Regions from separate parts of the Sandaracinus amylolyticus genome, predicted to be linked through region 1. Evidence: predicted binding sites of a transcription regulator. Region 1 holds the regulator's gene; the other holds the start of a gene.
The links. The regulator HrcA, encoded in region 1, represses chaperone genes, less so after heat shock. The targets are predictions, from matches to a motif close to GNTAGCACTCNCCNNNGGNGAGTGCTANC.

Region 1 (8,799 bases):
CGGGCGCGACGATGGCCTCGCAGCGCGTCGACGTGAGCGCCGGGCAGGTGCAGCAGATCGAGCTCGTGCGCGGCGTGGTCGCGGGCTCGAGCGGCAGCGCCGGAGGCGCGGGTGTCCACGGCGGCACCCTCGGCCCGGGCGATCAGACGCTGAGCACCGGCGAGTACATGGACTTCTACGAGATGTCGTTCAGCGCCGGGCAGCACGTGCACGTCGAGCTCGCGTCGCCGAGCTTCGACACGTACTTGATCCTGCGCTTCCCGTCGGGTCGCCAGCGCGACAACGACGACGCGACGGGCACGAACTCGATGCTCGATCAGACGCTCGACGAGACCGGCGTGTATCGCGTGATCGTGACGAGCTTCAGCGCCGGCGAGACCGGCCCGTACACGCTCACGATCCGCTGACGCGCGGCCTCGTTCGTCGCGCGCGCGCGCTCAGACGGGCAGCTTCTTCAGCAGCTCGCGCGCCTGATCGGTGCCCGCGGCGAAGAACGCGGCGACCGGCGCGGCGACGTAGCAGAAGATGATGTCGAACATCTGCGTGTGGTACTCGAGCCAGCTCCAGCCCTCGGGCGCGCCGACGATCACCTTCGCGAAGAGCACCGCCGCGAGCGTCGACGCCGCCGCGATCCCGCCCGCGACCATCGAGCGCCCACCGCCGAGCTTCATCGAGCCCACGCCCGACGCCGCGCCGATCAGGAACGCGACGTACGAGTACTCGCCGACGAAGCGCCCGATGATGCCGTAGAGCAGCCCGACCGCGAATGCGCCCGCGACCGCACCGATCGCCGCCTTCGGAAGGCTCACGTTGCCCTCGCCCGCATCCGCCGTCGTGAAGCCGCCCATGTTCAGGTTCGCCATGACTCCCTCTCTCCTCGTGGAGCGCCGCGCGTCGGCGCGTCGCTGCGTCCCCTCGGTGCAACGAACGTCGCACCGCCGAGGCCGCGCGCTCCATCGCGCAACCACTTGGAATCATGAATGAATTAGCGAACCGATGCGGCGCGGAAACCGCACCGTACGCGCGCAACTCTTGCGCGAACGCGCAGCGTCGGCGTGCTCACCCGCGCACGGTCGCGAGGATCTTCGCGTGGTGCTTCGCGAACGCCGAGCCGTGCGGCAGGAACGCCGCGATGGTGCGCGATGCTTCCATCGGATCCATCGCGCCCGCCTCGTCCCACAGATCCTCGAACAGCGTGCGCGTCGCGCCGATCGCGAGCGAAGGGAACGCGCCTTCGTCGATCTCGCCGAACCCGACGATCAGCGCGCGCGCGAAGAGCTCGCGCAGCGCGCGCTGGTACGCGCTCTCGAACGCGCGAGCGGTGAGCCCGGACGCGGCGCGCAGCTGCTTCGCGCCGAGCGGCGAGTCCGACTCGAGCGCGGCGAGCACGTCGAGCGCGTCGGGCTCGAGCCCTTCGCGGATGCGCCCGGTCGCGCGCAGCTCGCAGAGCATCGCGGTGAAGAGCGCGCGCGAGAAGAACGTCGCGCGGTTGCGGAACCACTTCGAGTACACGACGCGCCGCGAGCGGGCGAGACGCTCGCGCAGGCGCCACATCCCGACCACGCGCTCGTCGCCGCTCTCGTCCCAGTCCCAGCGCATCCGCTCGCCCGGATAGAAGCGATGCCACAGCGAGGGCGGCTCGGAGCGGTTCTCGATCGGATAGACGAGCAGCACACCCGCGCGATCGATCGCCGCGATCGCCGAGGCCAGCGTCGGCGCGCGAGCCATTCATCGACCTACGTAGGCGCGCTCGAAGGCGGTCGAAGCCCCGCCGGTCCCTACTGCGCGGGGCACGTCGCGACGCGCTCGCGCAGCGCGCTCGCGATCCCACCCTCGGGCGCAGCGCGCAGGTAGCGACGAGCGAGCCCGCAGCGCTCTGCGTTCATCTCTCCGACGAGCGCGAGCCGTCCGTACGCCTCGACGCTCGGCGACGGGGCTTCCATCGCGCGTCGATACCGCGCGCTTCCGTCGCGTCGCTGCTGATCCTCGATCGCGCCCATCAGCACCAGCGCGTCGGCGTTCGTCCCGTCGAGATCGAGCGCGCGACGTCCGTAGACGCTCGCGCGCGGGAGCGTCTCGTCCATGAAGGCGAGCCACGCCTCGGCGGTGAGCAGCCGCGCCTCCTCGGCGCGCGTCATCGGCGCCTCGGTCGCGCCCTCGCGGATCTGCTCCGCGAGCTGCTCGACCATCGTCTCGCGTCGCGCACGCGCGAGGGCCAGCGCGCGCCACAGGAACACGTCGCGCCGTTCGGTCGCGCCCGACTCCGGCAGCGCGTCCTGGAACGCCTCGATCGCCTCGAACCAGCGCTCGGCCTGCATGTAGAGGCGCCCCTGCGCGTACGCGAGCGCGAGATCGCGACGCGACGTGCGGCGCGCGCGGCGAAGCGCGGAGAGCCCCTCGGCGCCGGCCATCGTGTCGACGAGCCAGCGCGCGCGCAGCTGCTCGATCTCGAGGCTCGTCACGTTCGCGGCGTCGATGCGCGCGATCGTCGCGCCCGCGGCCTCGAGGTCGCGCTGCTGGAGCTGGATCGAGAGCAGCGCCCGCAGCACCTCGGGCTGCGCGGGCTCGACCTCGATCGACGTCTCGTACGCACGCCGCGCCTCGTCGAGCTGACCGAGCTCCATCGCGGCACGACCACGCTCGGCCTGGAGCGCGGGATCGCGCGGCGCGACCTCGGTCGCGATCCGGAGCGCGTCGAGCGCGGGCTGCCACTCGCTCGACGCGAGGTGCACGCGCGCCTTCGCCGCGAGCAGGAGCGGCTCGCGCGGATGCGCCTCGAGCGCGCGCTGCGCGATCGCGAGACCGCGCGCGCGATCGCCGGCGCCCGTGTGCGCGCTCGCCGCGGTCGCCGCGATCCGCGGGTGCGTCGCGCGCTGCTCGAGCAGCGGATCGACGAGCGCGATCGCCTCCTGCGCCGCGCCGGTGCCCACCAGCATCGATGCGAGCCCGAGGTTCGCTGCGATCCGCTCGGCCGGTGCGCGAGCCGCTTCCTCGTAGAGCGCACGCGCCGGCGCCACCTGTCCGCGCGCGTCCGCGATCCGCGCGCGCAGCAGCGACGTCCGCGGGCCCGCGGGCGCACCGCTCAGCGCGCTCTCCGCCTGATCGATCCGCGCCGACGCGAGGTGCAGCTCGGCCGCGAGCTGCGCGCGGCGTCCTGCATCCGTCGAGATCCCCGGCGAGAGCGCGTCCGCGATCGCCTGCGCCTCGGTGCGCCGACCGAGCGCGAGCCACGCCTCCGCGAGCTGCACTCGGAAGAGCTCGTCGCCCGGCGGCGGCGCGCCCGCGGCCGCTTCGATCGAGCGCGTTGCGGTCTCCGTGTCGCCCGCGTCGATCGCCGACAGCCCGGTGAGCAGCTGTGCCCACGCGCGCTCGGCGGGCGTCGCGCTCGCGTCCTCCGCGATCGGCGCGACCTCGCTGCCCAGCTGATCGCGCTGCTCGCCCGCGTCCCAGCGCACCCGCGCGCGCGCGAGCCGCAGCGGGATCGCATCCCCCTCGATCGCGATCGGCGCGCCGCTGCGCGCCGACACCAGCCCGAGCAGCGCGCGCACCCGCGGCGCGTCCTGGCGATCCATCTCCTGCGACGACGCCTGCGCCGCCGCGAGCGCCTGCTGCACGTTGCCGATCGCCAGCGCGACCAGCGCCCGTGCGTACCCCGCCTCGGCGGCGCGCGGCCCACGCGCGACGAGCGCCGACGCGTGCTGCGCCGCCGCGTTCGCGTCGCCCTGCGCGAGCGCGAGGTAGGTCTGCGCGATCCGGTGATCGGACGCGCCGTCCGCAGCAGGATCGTGCGACGCGAGGAGCTGCTCCGCGGGCGCGCGATGGCCCGTGATGCCCGCGAGCTCGGCCGTCGCGTGGACGCGCGCCGCGAGCGCGACGTCGCCGGCGCCGGTCTCCCCGTCGAGCGCCGCGAGCGCGTCCTCGATCGCGTCCGCGCGCCCGGTGCGCTCCACCTCGAGCCGCGCCTGATCGATCTCGCGCCGATGCAGCAGGTACACCGCGAGCGCGATGAGCGCGAGCGCGCTGACCGTGCTCACCACCGCGATCGAGACGCGTCGCACGCGGCGGCGGCGGATCTCTTCCTTCGTCTCGGGGACCGCGGTGATCTTCGGGATCGACCGCTTCGCTTCCTCGACCGAGAAGAAGTCGGAGCGCTCGCGCTTCTCGCTGTCGCCCTGCTGCGCCAACGGGGCGATGATGCGTCAACCGCTCACACGCTTCCAGAGAAAGGCGAGCGCCTTAAAAGGCGAGAGGGTGGTGGGCTGCCAGACCCGCCACCCTCTCAGCTCATCGGGGAGGGGCCGTCAGTCCGACAGAACCTCCAGCGAGAGCGCGAACACGATCTTCGAGAAACACTGCGTACTATTCACTGGCCTTCTCCCTCCCCGGCAAATGCCGGCGCCTCCGGGCTGCGGCAGCGAATGGCCGCGCTCGCGTCGAGGCGTTCCATGGCGGGGGGGCGCTCGGGCAGGTTCGTCGATGCGCCGATCATCGCGGCTCCTCCGAGCACGGCCCGGAAGAGTCGAGACGAGGCGAGCGCATCCTGCGCTCGAGCCGCGAGCACCCCCTCGTACGTCACGGCAGGAACCCCCGGGAGCCTTTCGGCGCCCGTTTGCCGAAACCGTGAAGTTTCGTCGGGATTTCGCACCATTGCGGGGCTGTGGTGGCCCATCCGCCGTGCTCTGTGGGGTGTCCGCTCCGGAGAATCCGGATCGAACACGGAGGAGGATAGCGGCCTCGCTCGGTGTCAACAAGGCTTCGGCACGCCGCGCCTGCACGAAGGCGCAGGCGGTCACCGGAAAATGGAGTGTTTTCGCGCAAGGCGTTCCGCGCGATCCCGCTGCGATCCGAATTCGGTGCTCGGCCGGCACACGGTCCGTCGATCGACGAGCGCTGCCATCTCGCTTGACACCAGCGCGGCGTACTTCTAGCAATTCCACGGTCGTCAAAAGACGATGCCGTCCGCGCCCTTCCAACCGACCGTGGTCCCGCTGCGAAGGCCCGAGCTGAGCTATCGGGCCCGTCGGATCCTCTACGCGGTCGTGTCCGAGTACATCGCGACCGGAGAGCCCGTCGGCTCGCGTCGGCTCTCGAAGCGCTACGGAATCAACCTCTCGCCCGCGACGATCCGCAACGAGCTCGCGGATCTCGAGGAAGCGGGCTGCCTCGCCCAGCCGCACCACAGCGCGGGCCGCGTCCCGACCGAGGTGGGCTTCCGCGTGTTCATCGACGCGCTCTCGCAGATGCGCGAGGTCGCGGCCGAGGATCGTGCGGCGATCCTCGCGCGCATGCGGCAGCTGCGCCCCGGTGTGGACGACGTGCTGCGCGAGGCGGGACGGCTGCTCGCGTCGCTCACGGGCGCCGCAGCGCTCGTGTCGCGGCCGCGCACCGAGGTCGAGCAGGTCACGCAGATCCGCTTCATGCCGCTCTCGGAGAAGCAGGTGCTGGCGGTGATCGTGACGCGCTCGGGCACGATCCAGAACCGCATCGTCGAGGTCCCGGAGCTGCCCGACTCCGGTGACATGGAGCGGATCCACAACCTGCTCTCGTCGCTGCTGACCGAGCGCACGCTGCGCGAGGTGCGCGAGGAGCTCGCGCGCGCGATGGCCGACGAGCGCGGCGCGTACGATCGTCTCGGGCGGCGCGCCAAGCAGATGCTCGACGCCGCGACGGCGGGCCCGGCGCGCGAAGAGGACGTGATCATCGAAGGGCAAGGCGTGCTCTTCGACCGCCCGGAGTTCGCGGACGCCGAGAAGATCCGCGGCTTCCTGCGCGCGTTCGAGGAGAAGGAGAAGCTCCTCGACCTGCTCGATCGCACCCTCGCGGCGGGCGGCGTGCAGGTGCTGCTCGGGTCCGAGGCGAACATCGTCGACGTGCCGGACGTCGGCGTGATCTCCGCGAACTACCGCGCGGGCGGGGTGCGCGCGGGGAGCCTCGGGATCATCGGCCCGACGCGCATGGACTACGCGAAGCTGATGCCGCTCGTGAGCTTCGCCGCGCAGATCACGACCGACGTGCTGAACGGCGACTCGCTGCGCGACGACGACGACGAGCCCCCGCTCGGCGAAGCATCCGGCGCCTGAAACGGTGAGCACCCTCCGCGCTCTCGAACATGAGGGTGCTTGAGGTGCGGAGGATGGCTGCTTACAGTCGGGGGCCCCATGCCACTCGATCTCGAGCGATCGAGTCGAAGGAGCGCCAGGACGTGAGCGGAGAAGAACGGGACGACACCACGGCCACGCTGATCGACGCCGAGGACGCGCCGAGCGGGACCGAGACGCTGACCGACGCCGATTCCGGCTCGGGCGCCGTCGTGAACGCGCTGCGCGAAGAGCGCGATCGCCTGAAGGAGCAGCTGCTCCGCACCGCCGCGGACTACGACAACTTCCGCAAGCGCACGAAGAAGGAGCTCGAGGACGCGGAGCGCCGCGGGCGCGAGGACGCGGTGCGCGAGATGCTGCCGGTCTTCGACAACCTCGAGCGCGCGGTGCAGGCAGCGGGCGCGGCGAGCGACGTCGCGGCGATCGTCGACGGGATCAAGATGGTCCTCAAGCTCTTCGAGGATCAGTCGCAGCGCATCGGCATCACGCGCGTGCCCACGGTGGGTCAGCGCTTCGACCCGTCGGTGCACGACGCCATCCAGCAGACCGAGACCGACGAGCATCCGCCGGGCACGGTCATCGCGGAGGTGGTCGCCGGGTACAAGCTCGGGGAGCGCTTGGTGCGTCCCGCGATGGTCGTGGTCGCGCGCAAGCCGACCGCGAGCGCCTGATTCGCACGCGCTCGCGCGCGTCACTTGTGTACGATTGGGCTCTCGTTCCGGCGTCATGAGCAAGGTCATCGGCATCGATCTCGGCACGACGAACTCGTGCGTCGCGATCGTCGAGAACGGCGAGCCGATCGTGATCCCGAACGCCGAGGGCTCGCGCACCACGCCGTCCGTCGTCGCGTTCACGCGCGACGGCGAGCGGCGGGTGGGCAGCGTCGCGCGGCGTCAGGCGGTCACGAACCCGGAGAACACCGTGTTCGCGGTGAAGCGCCTGATGGGCCGCCGCTTCGAGAGCTCCGAGGCGAAGCGGCACGCGCAGTCGGTGCCCTATCGCGTCGTGCAGGCGATGAACGGCGACGCGTGGGTCGCGATCGGCGAGCGCGAGATGTCGCCGCCCGAAGTCTCCGCGATGGTGCTCGCGAAGATGAAGGAGACCGCCGAGGCGTACCTCGGCACGAAGGTCGACGGCGCGGTGGTCACGGTGCCCGCGTACTTCGACGACGCGCAGCGCCAGGCGACGCGCGACGCGGGCAAGATCGCGGGCCTCGAGATCAAGCGGATCATCAACGAGCCGACCGCGGCGGCGCTCGCGTACGGGCTCGAGAAGAAGAAGAACGGGCGCATCGCGGTCTACGACCTCGGCGGCGGCACGTTCGACATCTCGATCCTCGAGATCGCCGAGGGCGTGTTCAAGGTGCTCTCGACCAACGGCGACACGCACCTCGGTGGCGAGGACTTCGATCGCGTGCTCGTCGATCACCTCGCGGGCACGTTCGCGAAGGAGAACCGCGGGATCGATCTGCGGAAGGATCGCGTCGCGCTCCAGCGCCTCAAGGAGCAGGCGGAGAAGGCGAAGCACGAGCTCTCCACCGCGCTCGAGACCGAGATCAACCTGCCGTTCATCGCGGCGGACGCGACGGGGCCCAAGCACCTCGTGAGCGCGCTGCGGCGGAGCGAGCTGGAGATCCTGATCGGTGATCTCGTCGAGGGCACGCTCGGGCCCTGCGCGAAGGCGCTCAAGGACGCGGGGATCACGACGAAGGACATCGACGAGGTGATCCTCGTCGGCGGCATGACGCGCATGCCGCTCGTGCAGCGCAAGGTGAGCGAGTTCTTCGGGCGCCCGCCGCACAAGGGCGTGAACCCCGACGAGGTCGTCGCCGTGGGCGCGGCGATCCAGGCCGCGTCGATGGAAGGTCAGATGGAGGAGGTGCTCCTCCTCGACGTCACGCCGCTCTCGCTCGGTGTGGAGGTCGGCGGCGGGATCTTCCACACGCTGATCTCGCGCAACACGACGATCCCGTGCAGCGCGTCGGAGATCTTCACGACGAGCGTCGACAACCAGCCGTTCGTGCCGATCCACGTGCTCCAGGGCGAGCGCCAGATGGCCGCCGACAACAAGTCGCTCGCGAAGTTCGAGCTCGCGCCGATCCCGCCCGCGCCGCGCGGCGTGCCGGAGATCGAGGTGCGCTTCGAGATCGACGCGGACGGTATCGTGCACGTCGGGGCGAAGGACATCCGCAGCGGACGCGAGCAGAAGGTGCGCGTCGTCGCGTCGAGCGGTCTGACGAAGGAACAGATCGAAGGGCTCGTCGGCGACGCGGAGAAGCACAAGCAGAGCGACGCGAAGCGCAAGGAGCTCGCGGAGCTGAAGAACAGCGCGGCCGCGCTGCTCTACACGAGCGAGAAGGCGGTCGTGGAGTGCGCCGAGCTCGTGCCGCCGAGCGTGATCGACGTCGTGAAGAAGGACATCGCGACGCTGAAGGCGACGCTCGAAGAGGGCGACGCGATCGCGATCCGCGAGGCGCTGCAGTCGCTCGAGCTCAGCGCGTACAAGATCGCCGAGTCGATGTACGGAGGCTGAGGCCTTGCGGCATGCGTGCGTGATCGGGATCGTCGTCGCGCTGTGCGCGGCGTGCGGAGGCAGCGCTCCACGACGCGTCGAGAGCGCGGACGTGTCGCGGCAGGAGACGCTCGAGGAGTCGCGGCTCGCGGAGCGCCAGCGCGAGGCGTGGACGCCGCCGGTGTTGCTC
Region 2 (8,799 bases), 1.4 Mb from region 1:
GTGTCGACGCGGATCCGGTGCGCAGCCCCGAGCACGTGCTCGTCTCGAACGTGCTCCTCGACGCGTGGCGCGCAGGTCGCTCGCTCGATCCCGGCGCGCTGCTCCGCGCGATCCAGTCGCCCCCGTTCGATCGACTCGGAGTGATGGATCTCGACTCGGTCATCGCGCCGCGCGCGAGGCAGGAGATCGCGGTGAGCCTCAACGCGGCGCTCGCGTCGCCGTCGATGGCCGGGTTCCTCGAGGGCGAGCCGCTCGACGTGCAGTCGCTGCTCTTCACGCGTGAAGGCAAGCCGCGCCTGTCGGTGCTCTCGATCGCACACCTCGCGGACGCCGAGCGCATGTTCTTCGTCACCGCGCTGCTCGGCGAGGTGCTCGCGTGGATGCGCGCGCAGCCGGGCACGCAGTCGCTCCGCGCGCTGCTCTACATGGACGAGATCGCGGGGTTCTTCCCGCCGGTCGCGAGCCCGCCGAGCAAGGCGCCGATGCTCACGCTGCTCAAGCAGGCGCGCGCGTTCGGCCTCGGGGTGGTGCTCGCGACGCAGAACCCGGTCGACCTCGACTACAAAGGCCTGAGCAACGCGGGCACCTGGATGCTCGGTCGCCTGCAGACCGAGCGCGACAAGCTGCGCGTGCTCGACGGGCTCGAGGGCGTCGCGGCGAGCACCGGCGCGGGGCTCGATCGCGCGCGGATCGACACGATGCTGTCGTCGCTCGCGCCGCGTACGTTCCTCCTCCACGACATCCACGCGGGCGGTGGACCGAAGCTGTTCACGACGCGCTGGGCGCTCTCGTACTTGCGTGGACCGCTCTCGCGCGAGCACTTCCGCGCGCTCGCGTCCGCTGCGCCCGCGGCACCGATCGCGAGCCTGCCGCCGGCCGTCGCGGGTCGTCCGGTGCTCTCGGCGGACGTCCGCGAGTCGTTCGTGATGCGCGCCGACCTTCCGGCGCCGCGCGCGTATCGCCCGGGCGTCGCGGTGCGCGCGAGCGTGCACTACGCCGACGCGAAGCTCGGCGTCGACGCGTGGCTCGAGCCGCACCTGATCGCGCCGCTCGGTGACGAAGGGCCGCGCTGGGCCGAGGCATGGGTGCTCGCGACGCCGCTGCCCGAGTCGCGCGATCCCCAGCCTGGTGTGCCGTTTGCGACGCTGCCCGCATCGGCCGCGCGCGCGAAGACGTGGGATGCGTGGACGAAGCAGGCCGCGACGCACGTCCTCCGCGATCGCCCGCTGACCGTGCTCTTCGCGCCCGACCTGGGCACGAGCTCGCACCCCGGCGAGCCGCGCGAGTCGTTCCTCGCGCGCATCCGCATGGACGCGCAGCGCGCGCGTGGCGAAGAAGACCGCGAGATCGAGCAGAAGTGGAGCGCGAAGATCGACAAGGCGCGCGACAAGCTGAGCACCGCGGAGCGAAGGCTCTCGGACGCGAAGCTCGCGCGCGATGCCGAGGTCGTCGACGCGGGCGCGAGCGTGCTCGGTGCGATGCTCGGCGGAGGCTCGGTGGCGCGCAGCGCGCGCAGCGCAGCGCGGCGGACCGCACAGTCTGCAGAGCGGCGCGCGCGCGCCGAAGAAGCGGTGCAGAGCGCGCGGCTCGCGCTGGAGCACCTCGAGCGCGACTACCTCGCGGCGAAGCTCGAGATCGCGCGGCGCTGGGATCCCGGCGCGCTGCGTGTCGAAGAGCGCCGCGTCGCCGCGAAGAAGAGCGCGATCAAGATCGAGCGCTGCGAGCTCGTCTGGGTGCCCTCCCCGTCGTGAGCTTGCCCGACGCGTGACCAGCTGGTAGCCTCGCGCCCCTTCCGGAGAACCCTGATGGCCCGCGTCACCGTCGAAGATTGCCTGCAGAACGAGGACAACCGGTTCGCGCTCGTCCTCCTCGCCTCCCAGCGTGCCCGCCAGATCATGAAGGGCGCGCCCGCGCTGGTGCAGAGCAAGAATCGCCCGGCGGTGACCGCGCTGCGTGAGATCGCGTCGACGCGCGTGCACTGGAACCGCCGCGTGCACGAGGTCGTCGAGGAGTTCATCACCGAGCGCAAGGCCGCCGAGAACTCGCGCGGGTGAGCTTCGGGAGGGGTCTTGGAAGACCCCCTCCCCCCGACCGGCAAAGCCGGATCGGGGCCCCCCACCCCAAACGCTGCGGCAACGCGGCTGGGTGGGCGCTCGAGCGCAGGCCCGCTGAGCGCGAGACGAGCCGCCGCTATCCGATGCGCTCGATCTTCTCGCGCGCCCCGAGCCGGTAGAAGCGCCGCAGCTCGCGCGTGAGCCCGTCGAGATCGCCGCGATCGATCCTCGCTGCCTCGAGCTCGCGCGCGTAACGCGACGCGAGCCGCACGGCCGCACGATATCGATCGCCGCGCTCGCTGCCCGCAGGGTCGAGGAACCTCGCACCCGTGAACAGCCGCTCGCGCAGCCGCCGGCTGCGATCACGGAGCGCGATCAGCGCCGCGCCACGGCCCCTCATCGGATGCGCGAGCTCTTCGAGCGGCGCGAGCACGCCGAGCGCCCATTTGTCGATCTCCGCCTGCAGCTCGAGCTCCAGCTCGCTCACCGCGATCTCGTGGTCCGCGCGGAACGCGAGGTACACGAAGTGACTGACGCCCTCGGTCGCGAGGCACGCGCCTCGGAACCGCGCACCGTCCGCCATCCACGCGTCGCCCGCGAGGGCACGCGCGCCTGGCTCGACGAAGAGCGCGACGCGCGCGCCGCTCTCGTCGGGCACGACGAACAGGACCTCGCCGCGTCGCATCGCGTCGTCGCCGCCGAGCGAGCGCGCCGTCTCTTCGTCACAGACGAAGTCCTCGACGTCGACCTCGAGCTCGACGTCGTAGAGCGTCGCGAGCCTGTGCTGGATACGCGTCAGCATCAGTGCAGCGTCGATCCACCCGAGCCCCCGCCGTGGCCGCGCGTCGGGTACACGCCCTCGCGCGTCAGCCGCGCCGCGAGCCTGGGCGAGCCGGTGCGACGCCAGCGGTCGTAGAGCTTCACGATGTCCTGCGGCGTGCGCAGCGTCGTCGTCTCGCGGACCTCCTCGAGCAGCTCCGCGAACGTCGCGAACCGCCGCGAGAGATCGCGATAGACGTCGATCCGCACGGCCTCGTTCGCGCTCTGCACCGCGAGCACGCCGGCGCTCTCGTACGCACCGCCGCCCATCGTGTGCACGTAGCCGGCGCTCAGCCCGCGCCCCTCGATGTGATCGCGGAAGAGCCCGGCGAGACAGAGCGCGTCGTCGCCCAGCGCGCGGTACAGCCGGAGCCGCTCGATGCCCTGCGCTTCGCGCGCGTCCTTCAGCTGCAGCGCGAGCGGGCGGAGCCCTGGCGCACGGCGCCGCCCGAGCCCCATCGCCGCGAGCAGCTCGACGAGGTAGGCGCGGGTCTCCTCGGGCGCGTCGATCCGGTGGCGACCCAGCGCATCGTCCAGCCGCTCACGAAACCAGAACCGCAGGTCGGCGAACGTCTCGATCACGGTGCTCACCTCCGAGGCTTCTGCCGAGAAAATCTACGGCACGGAGGCGGCGGCGCGAAGAATTCCCCAAGTGTTCCGGTGGTTTCCGGAATGTCTCCGGCGCGTCGTCGGCAGCCGCGCGCCGCGAGTGCCAACGCGCCGCCACGAACCGGCGCAACCGCACGGAATCATTGGCGTCCGCAGCGTCGCGAGAAAATCGCGAGGGGCCATCTTGACCGTTGCAGGGCCCAGGTTAGGTTCCCGGCCCGCTGTCAGCACTCGCCGGGTGCGAGTGCTAACGAAGTGCAAATCGGACCCCCAAGGAGGGCTCAGACATGGCGATTCGTCCCCTGCACGACCGCGTGCTCATCCAGCGCGTGAAGGAAGAGGAGAAGACCAAGGGCGGGATCATCATCCCCGACACGGCGAAGGAAAAGCCGGTCGAGGGCAAGGTGATCGCCGTCGGCAGCGGCAAGATCCTCGAGGACGGCTCGGTCCGGAAGCTCGAGGTCAAGCCCGGCGATCGCGTCCTCTTCGGCAAGTACAGCGGCCAGGAGATCAAGGTCGACGGCCAGGAGATGGTGATCCTCCGCGAAGACGACATCGTCGGCATCGTGGAGTGATCTCGAAAGACTGACTTCAGCGGAAGACGGAGACGAAGAACATGGCAGCCAAGGAAATTCTCTACGATACGACCGCGCGCGACCGCATTCTCGCCGGCGTCAACACGCTCGCGAACGCGGTGAAGGTCACGCTGGGCCCCAAGGGCCGCAACGTCGTCATCGAGAAGAGCTTCGGCGCTCCGACGGTCACGAAGGACGGCGTGACGGTCGCGAAGGAGATCGAGCTCGCGGACAAGTTCGAGAACATGGGCGCGCAGATGGTGCGCGAGGTCGCCAGCAAGACGTCGGACGTCGCGGGTGACGGCACCACGACGGCGACCGTGCTCGCGCAGGCGGTCTACCGCGAGGGCTCGAAGATGGTGGCCGCGGGCCACAACCCGATGGAGCTCAAGCGCGGCATCGACGCGGCCGTCGCGGCGATCACCGAGGAGCTGAAGAAGCTCTCGAAGCCGACGAAGGACCCGAAGGAGATCGCGCAGGTCGGCACGATCTCGGCGAACGGCGACGAGACGATCGGCAAGATCCTCGCCGAGGCGATGGAGAAGGTCGGCAAGGAAGGCGTCATCACGGTCGAGGAGGCGAAGGGCCTCGAGACCACGCTCGACGTCGTCGAGGGCATGCAGTTCGACCGCGGCTACCTGTCGCCCTACTTCGTGACGGATCCGGAGCGCATGGAGGCGATCCTCGAGGACGCCTACATCCTGATCTCCGAGAAGAAGATCTCGAACATGAAGGACCTCCTCCCGGTCCTCGAGGCGATCGCGCGTCAGCAGAAGCCGCTCCTCATCCTCTCGGAGGACGTCGAGGGCGAGGCGCTCGCGACGCTCGTCGTGAACAAGCTCCGCGGCACGCTACACGTCGCGGCGGTGAAGGCGCCGGGCTTCGGCGATCGCCGCAAGGAGATGCTGAAGGACATCGCCATCCTGACGGGTGGTGAGGTCGTCAGCGAGGAGCTCGGGATCAAGCTCGAGAACGTGACCCTGAACGATCTCGGCCGCGCGAAGCGCGTCCGGATCGACAAGGAGAACACGACGATCGTCGACGGCGTGGGCGCGAAGGACGCGATCAAGGGCCGCATCGAGACGATCAAGAAGCAGATCGAGGACACGACGAGCGACTACGATCGCGAGAAGCTCCAGGAGCGCCTCGCGAAGCTCGTCGGCGGCGTCGCGGTCATCAAGGTCGGCGCGGCGACCGAGGTCGAGATGAAGGAGAAGAAGGCGCGCGTCGAGGACGCGCTCCACGCGACCCGCGCGGCCGTCGAGGAGGGCATCGTCCCCGGCGGTGGCGTGGCGCTCCTTCGCGCGCAGTCGGCGCTCGACGGCCTCAAGCTCAGCGACGAGCAGGCGGTCGGCGTGCGCATCGTGCGCCGCGCGATCGAGGAGCCCCTGCGCCAGATCTCGGCGAACGCGGGCGTCGAGGGCTCGATCGTCGTCGACAAGGTCAAGAACGGCAAGGGCGGCTTCGGCTACAACGCCGCGCGCGACTCGTACGAGGACCTGATCTCGGCCGGCGTCATCGACCCGACGAAGGTCGTCCGCACCGCGCTGCAGAACGCGTCGTCGGTCGCGAGCCTCATGCTCACGACCGAGGCGCTCATCGCCGAGCTCCCGAAGGAGGAGAAGGCGGCGGCGGGCGGCGGTCACGCGCACGGCCCCGGCGGCATGGATTTCTGATCCACCGCTGACGCGCTGAACGAAGAAGGCCGCGCTCTCCTCGGAGGGCGCGGCCTTCGTCTTTCCGGGGCGGGAGTCGAGAGGGGAGGCGCGCAGCCTCCCCCGGGCCAGCTCAGTAACGGCGGAGGAGACGCAGCATCGACGCGATGCGATCGGCGGCCTCGGCGCGCTGATCGTTCGCGATCTCGCCGAGGAGCGTCTCGAGGCTCGCGCGCGCCTGGGCGAACGCGTCGCGCATCGAGCGCTGCTCGCGCTCCGACTGCGTGATGCGGCCCTCGAGGACCATCAGCTGCGCGTCTCGATCACCGAGCGTCTGGTGCAGGCGGCGCAGATCGGCGTCGCGCTCGGCGGAGCCGCCGTTCTGCTCGGCGTGTCGGCGCGCCTGGCGCTCTTGCTCGAGCTCGCGCTCGAAGCGCACCGCGCGCTCTTCCGCCATCAGCACGCGCTGCACGAGCTCGCGCTCGTCGCCGGGCGCCTCGCCGGACTTCATGCGCTCGAGCGCGCGCAGGCGATCGTCGCGATCCTGGAGCTGCGCGGTGAGCGAGCGGAGCATGAGCTCGCGATCTTCGGCCTCGCGCTGCAGGTCGCGCAGCTGCTCGCGAAGGCGCGCGTCGCTCGCGGGCGCGGCCGCCGCGACGGCGCCGGTGTCGAGCCCGCTGGCGATCGACGAGAGGATCTGGCGCGCCTCTGCGAGCGCGCGGCGCGTCTCTTCGTGCTCGCGGGCGAGGCGCTCTCTCGCGCGCTCGGAGTCGGCGATGCGCGCGTCACGCGCCTCGAGCTCGCGCCGTTCTTCGTCGGCGCGCACCTCTGCCACGGCGCGCGCGGACGCGAGCTGGTCGCGCAGCTCCGCGACCGCGCCGTCGAGCTCGCGGATGCGGCGCTCGAGACCGTCGCGTCGTGCCGATGCGCTCGCGAGCTCGCTCTGCACGCGACCGACCAGCGCGTCGCGCGTCGACAGGCGCACCGCGAGATCCGCAGCACGCGTCGCTTCTGCATCTGCGCGCGATGCGGCTTCCTGCGCGCGCTGCGTCCATACGCCGACCGACGCGCCGAGCACCTCGACGCGCTGGCGGAGGTCGTGGAGCTCGGGGCTCTCGATCGGCGCGGCGACCGGCGCCGGCGTCGCGGCGAGACGCGCCTGGGCGTCGCGCACCGCGGCTTCGGCATCCGCGAGGCGCCACACGATCCCGTCGCGCTCGCCGCGCAGCACCGCGAGCTCTCGCGAGTGCGCGTCGGCCGCGGCGCGTGCCGTCGCGAGCTCACGACCGCGGGCCTCGGTGTCCGCGAGCGCGCGCGTCGCTTCGTCGGCGAGCTGTCCGAGCCGTGCCTCGAGCTCGGCGCGCTGCGTGGTCGCGTCGTTGCGCGCGGCGCGCGCCTCGTCCTCCGCCTTCGCGAGCTCGCGCGCGAGCCGACGCTGCTCGCCCTGGGCCTCGACCGCGTGCTCGCGCGCCTTCAGCAGCGCGCCGTACAGACGCCCTTCCCGCTGCGACGCCTCGGCCTCGAGCTCGCGCAGTCGATCCAGCGCGCCCGGCTCGATCGCGATCGGCGAGGACGGCGGCGCGCCCTGCGCGCGCACGATCGCGAGCTCGACCTGCTCTCGCGCGTTCTCGAGATCGCGCTCCAGCTCGCGCGTGCGCAGCCGCGCCGACGCGACGTCGTCCTGCGAGAGCGCGAGCCGCGCCTCGGCGAGCCGCCGCAGCTCCTCGGTCTCCGCGAGGCGCGACGACAGGCCGCGCATCGTGCCCTGCGCGAACGCGATGTCGCGCGACGCCTGCTCGCGCTCCGTCTCTCGAGCGCGACGGCACTGCTCGAGCTCGGCGCGCACCTGATCGAGCCGGTAGCCCGCTTCCACGACCGCCGCCTCGGCGTCGACCGCGCGACGCCGCGCCGCCTCGAGCGCCGCGCGCAGCTCCGCATCGTCGCGACCGCCGCCACCGCCCGGCGGCGTCGGGCCCGTCGCTCCGCGCTGCGCGCGCGCCTCGACCAGCTCCTCGACGAGATCGCGCACCAGCACGCCGCGCCGCTCGACCTCGCCGCGCAGATCGGTCAGCTCGCGCGCCCGCTCCGCGAGCGACGCTTCGACGCGCGCGTAGTCCTCGTCGACCGTCTCGACCTTCGCGAGCGCTGCGATCTCGCCCTTCGCGGCCTCGAGCTCCTGGGTCAGCGCGTCGGCGCGCGCGCGCGCCTCGTCGAGCTTCTGCGCGCCCCGCGAGATCTCGCGCTGCGCCTGATCGAGACGACGCTCGGCGTGCTCACCGCGCGCACGCAGCGCCTCGACCTCGCGCTCCAGCTCGCTCGCGCGCTCACCCGCGCGACCGACGTCCTCCTGGCGATCGCGCAGCTGCGCCTCGAGCTGCGCCAGGCGCGCCTGCAGCTGCAGGTCCTCGCGCGGCGCACGCTCCGCCTCGCGCGGACGCTCGACGACGGCGCGCTCGCGGCTCGCGCTCGAGGGCACCTGCACGATCGAATAGGGATCGAGCACGACCTCGCGCGCCGCGCACAGCGCGATGTGACGCGCTGCTTCCTCGCCGCTCCCGCCGAGCAGCGACCCGTCGAACGTCACCTCGAGCTCGCGCGACTGCGGCGCGTAGTCGACGACCGACCAACCCGCGAAGGGCGCCTGCCCGAGCATCCGCACCCACTCGAACCGGCGCGACAGCAGATCGTAGAGCGCGCCGTAGTCGATCCCGTCCTCGCGCTCTTCCGCGCCGACGACGAGCACACCGCGCGGCGTGAGCCACTCCGCCATCTCGCCGATGCGCTCCGGCGCGGGAAGCCCGGCCCAGAGCAGGTCGGGGACCAGCACGAGGTCCCACGACCGCGCGTCCTGCGCCGACGGCCAGGGCCGAGGCAGGATGCGACCGCCGCGACGGGTCCCGCGGGTACGGGTCCGCGGTGAGACGACCTCGACCGAGCGCGCCACGCTCGAAAGACGCTCGGGGACTGCGCTCGCGGCGTCGCCGACGAAGAGCACGCGACGTCGCGCGGCGAGCTCCTCGACGTAGACCGCGAGGGCGAGATCGGCGTGCTCGCGCGCGCTCTCCGGGATGATCCTGGGCATGTGGG

Region 2: the regulator HrcA is predicted to act here: its motif matches at 3,706-3,734, upstream of groES (co-chaperone GroES).

Annotation. Positions count from the first base shown of each region.
Region 1 covers NZ_CP011125.1:2,478,436-2,487,234, reverse strand. The annotation lists gene DB32_RS10445 (serine/threonine-protein kinase) at 1-407, shown strand, start outside; gene DB32_RS10440 (hypothetical protein) at 438-863, opposite strand; gene DB32_RS10435 (AlkZ-related protein) at 1,060-1,728, opposite strand; gene DB32_RS10430 (tetratricopeptide repeat protein) at 1,779-4,184, opposite strand; gene DB32_RS49920 (hypothetical protein) at 4,364-4,489, opposite strand; gene hrcA (heat-inducible transcriptional repressor HrcA) at 4,953-6,080, shown strand; gene DB32_RS10420 (nucleotide exchange factor GrpE) at 6,203-6,769, shown strand; gene dnaK (molecular chaperone DnaK) at 6,825-8,630, shown strand; gene DB32_RS10410 (TraB/GumN family protein) at 8,635-8,799, shown strand, end outside.
Region 2 covers NZ_CP011125.1:3,868,713-3,877,511, reverse strand. The annotation lists gene DB32_RS16545 (ATP-binding protein) at 1-1,751, shown strand, start outside; gene rpoZ (DNA-directed RNA polymerase subunit omega) at 1,806-2,054, shown strand; gene DB32_RS16535 (hypothetical protein) at 2,191-2,856, opposite strand; gene DB32_RS16530 (hypothetical protein) at 2,856-3,464, opposite strand; gene groES (co-chaperone GroES) at 3,770-4,057, shown strand; gene groL (chaperonin GroEL) at 4,099-5,733, shown strand; gene DB32_RS16515 (coiled-coil domain-containing protein) at 5,846-8,794, opposite strand.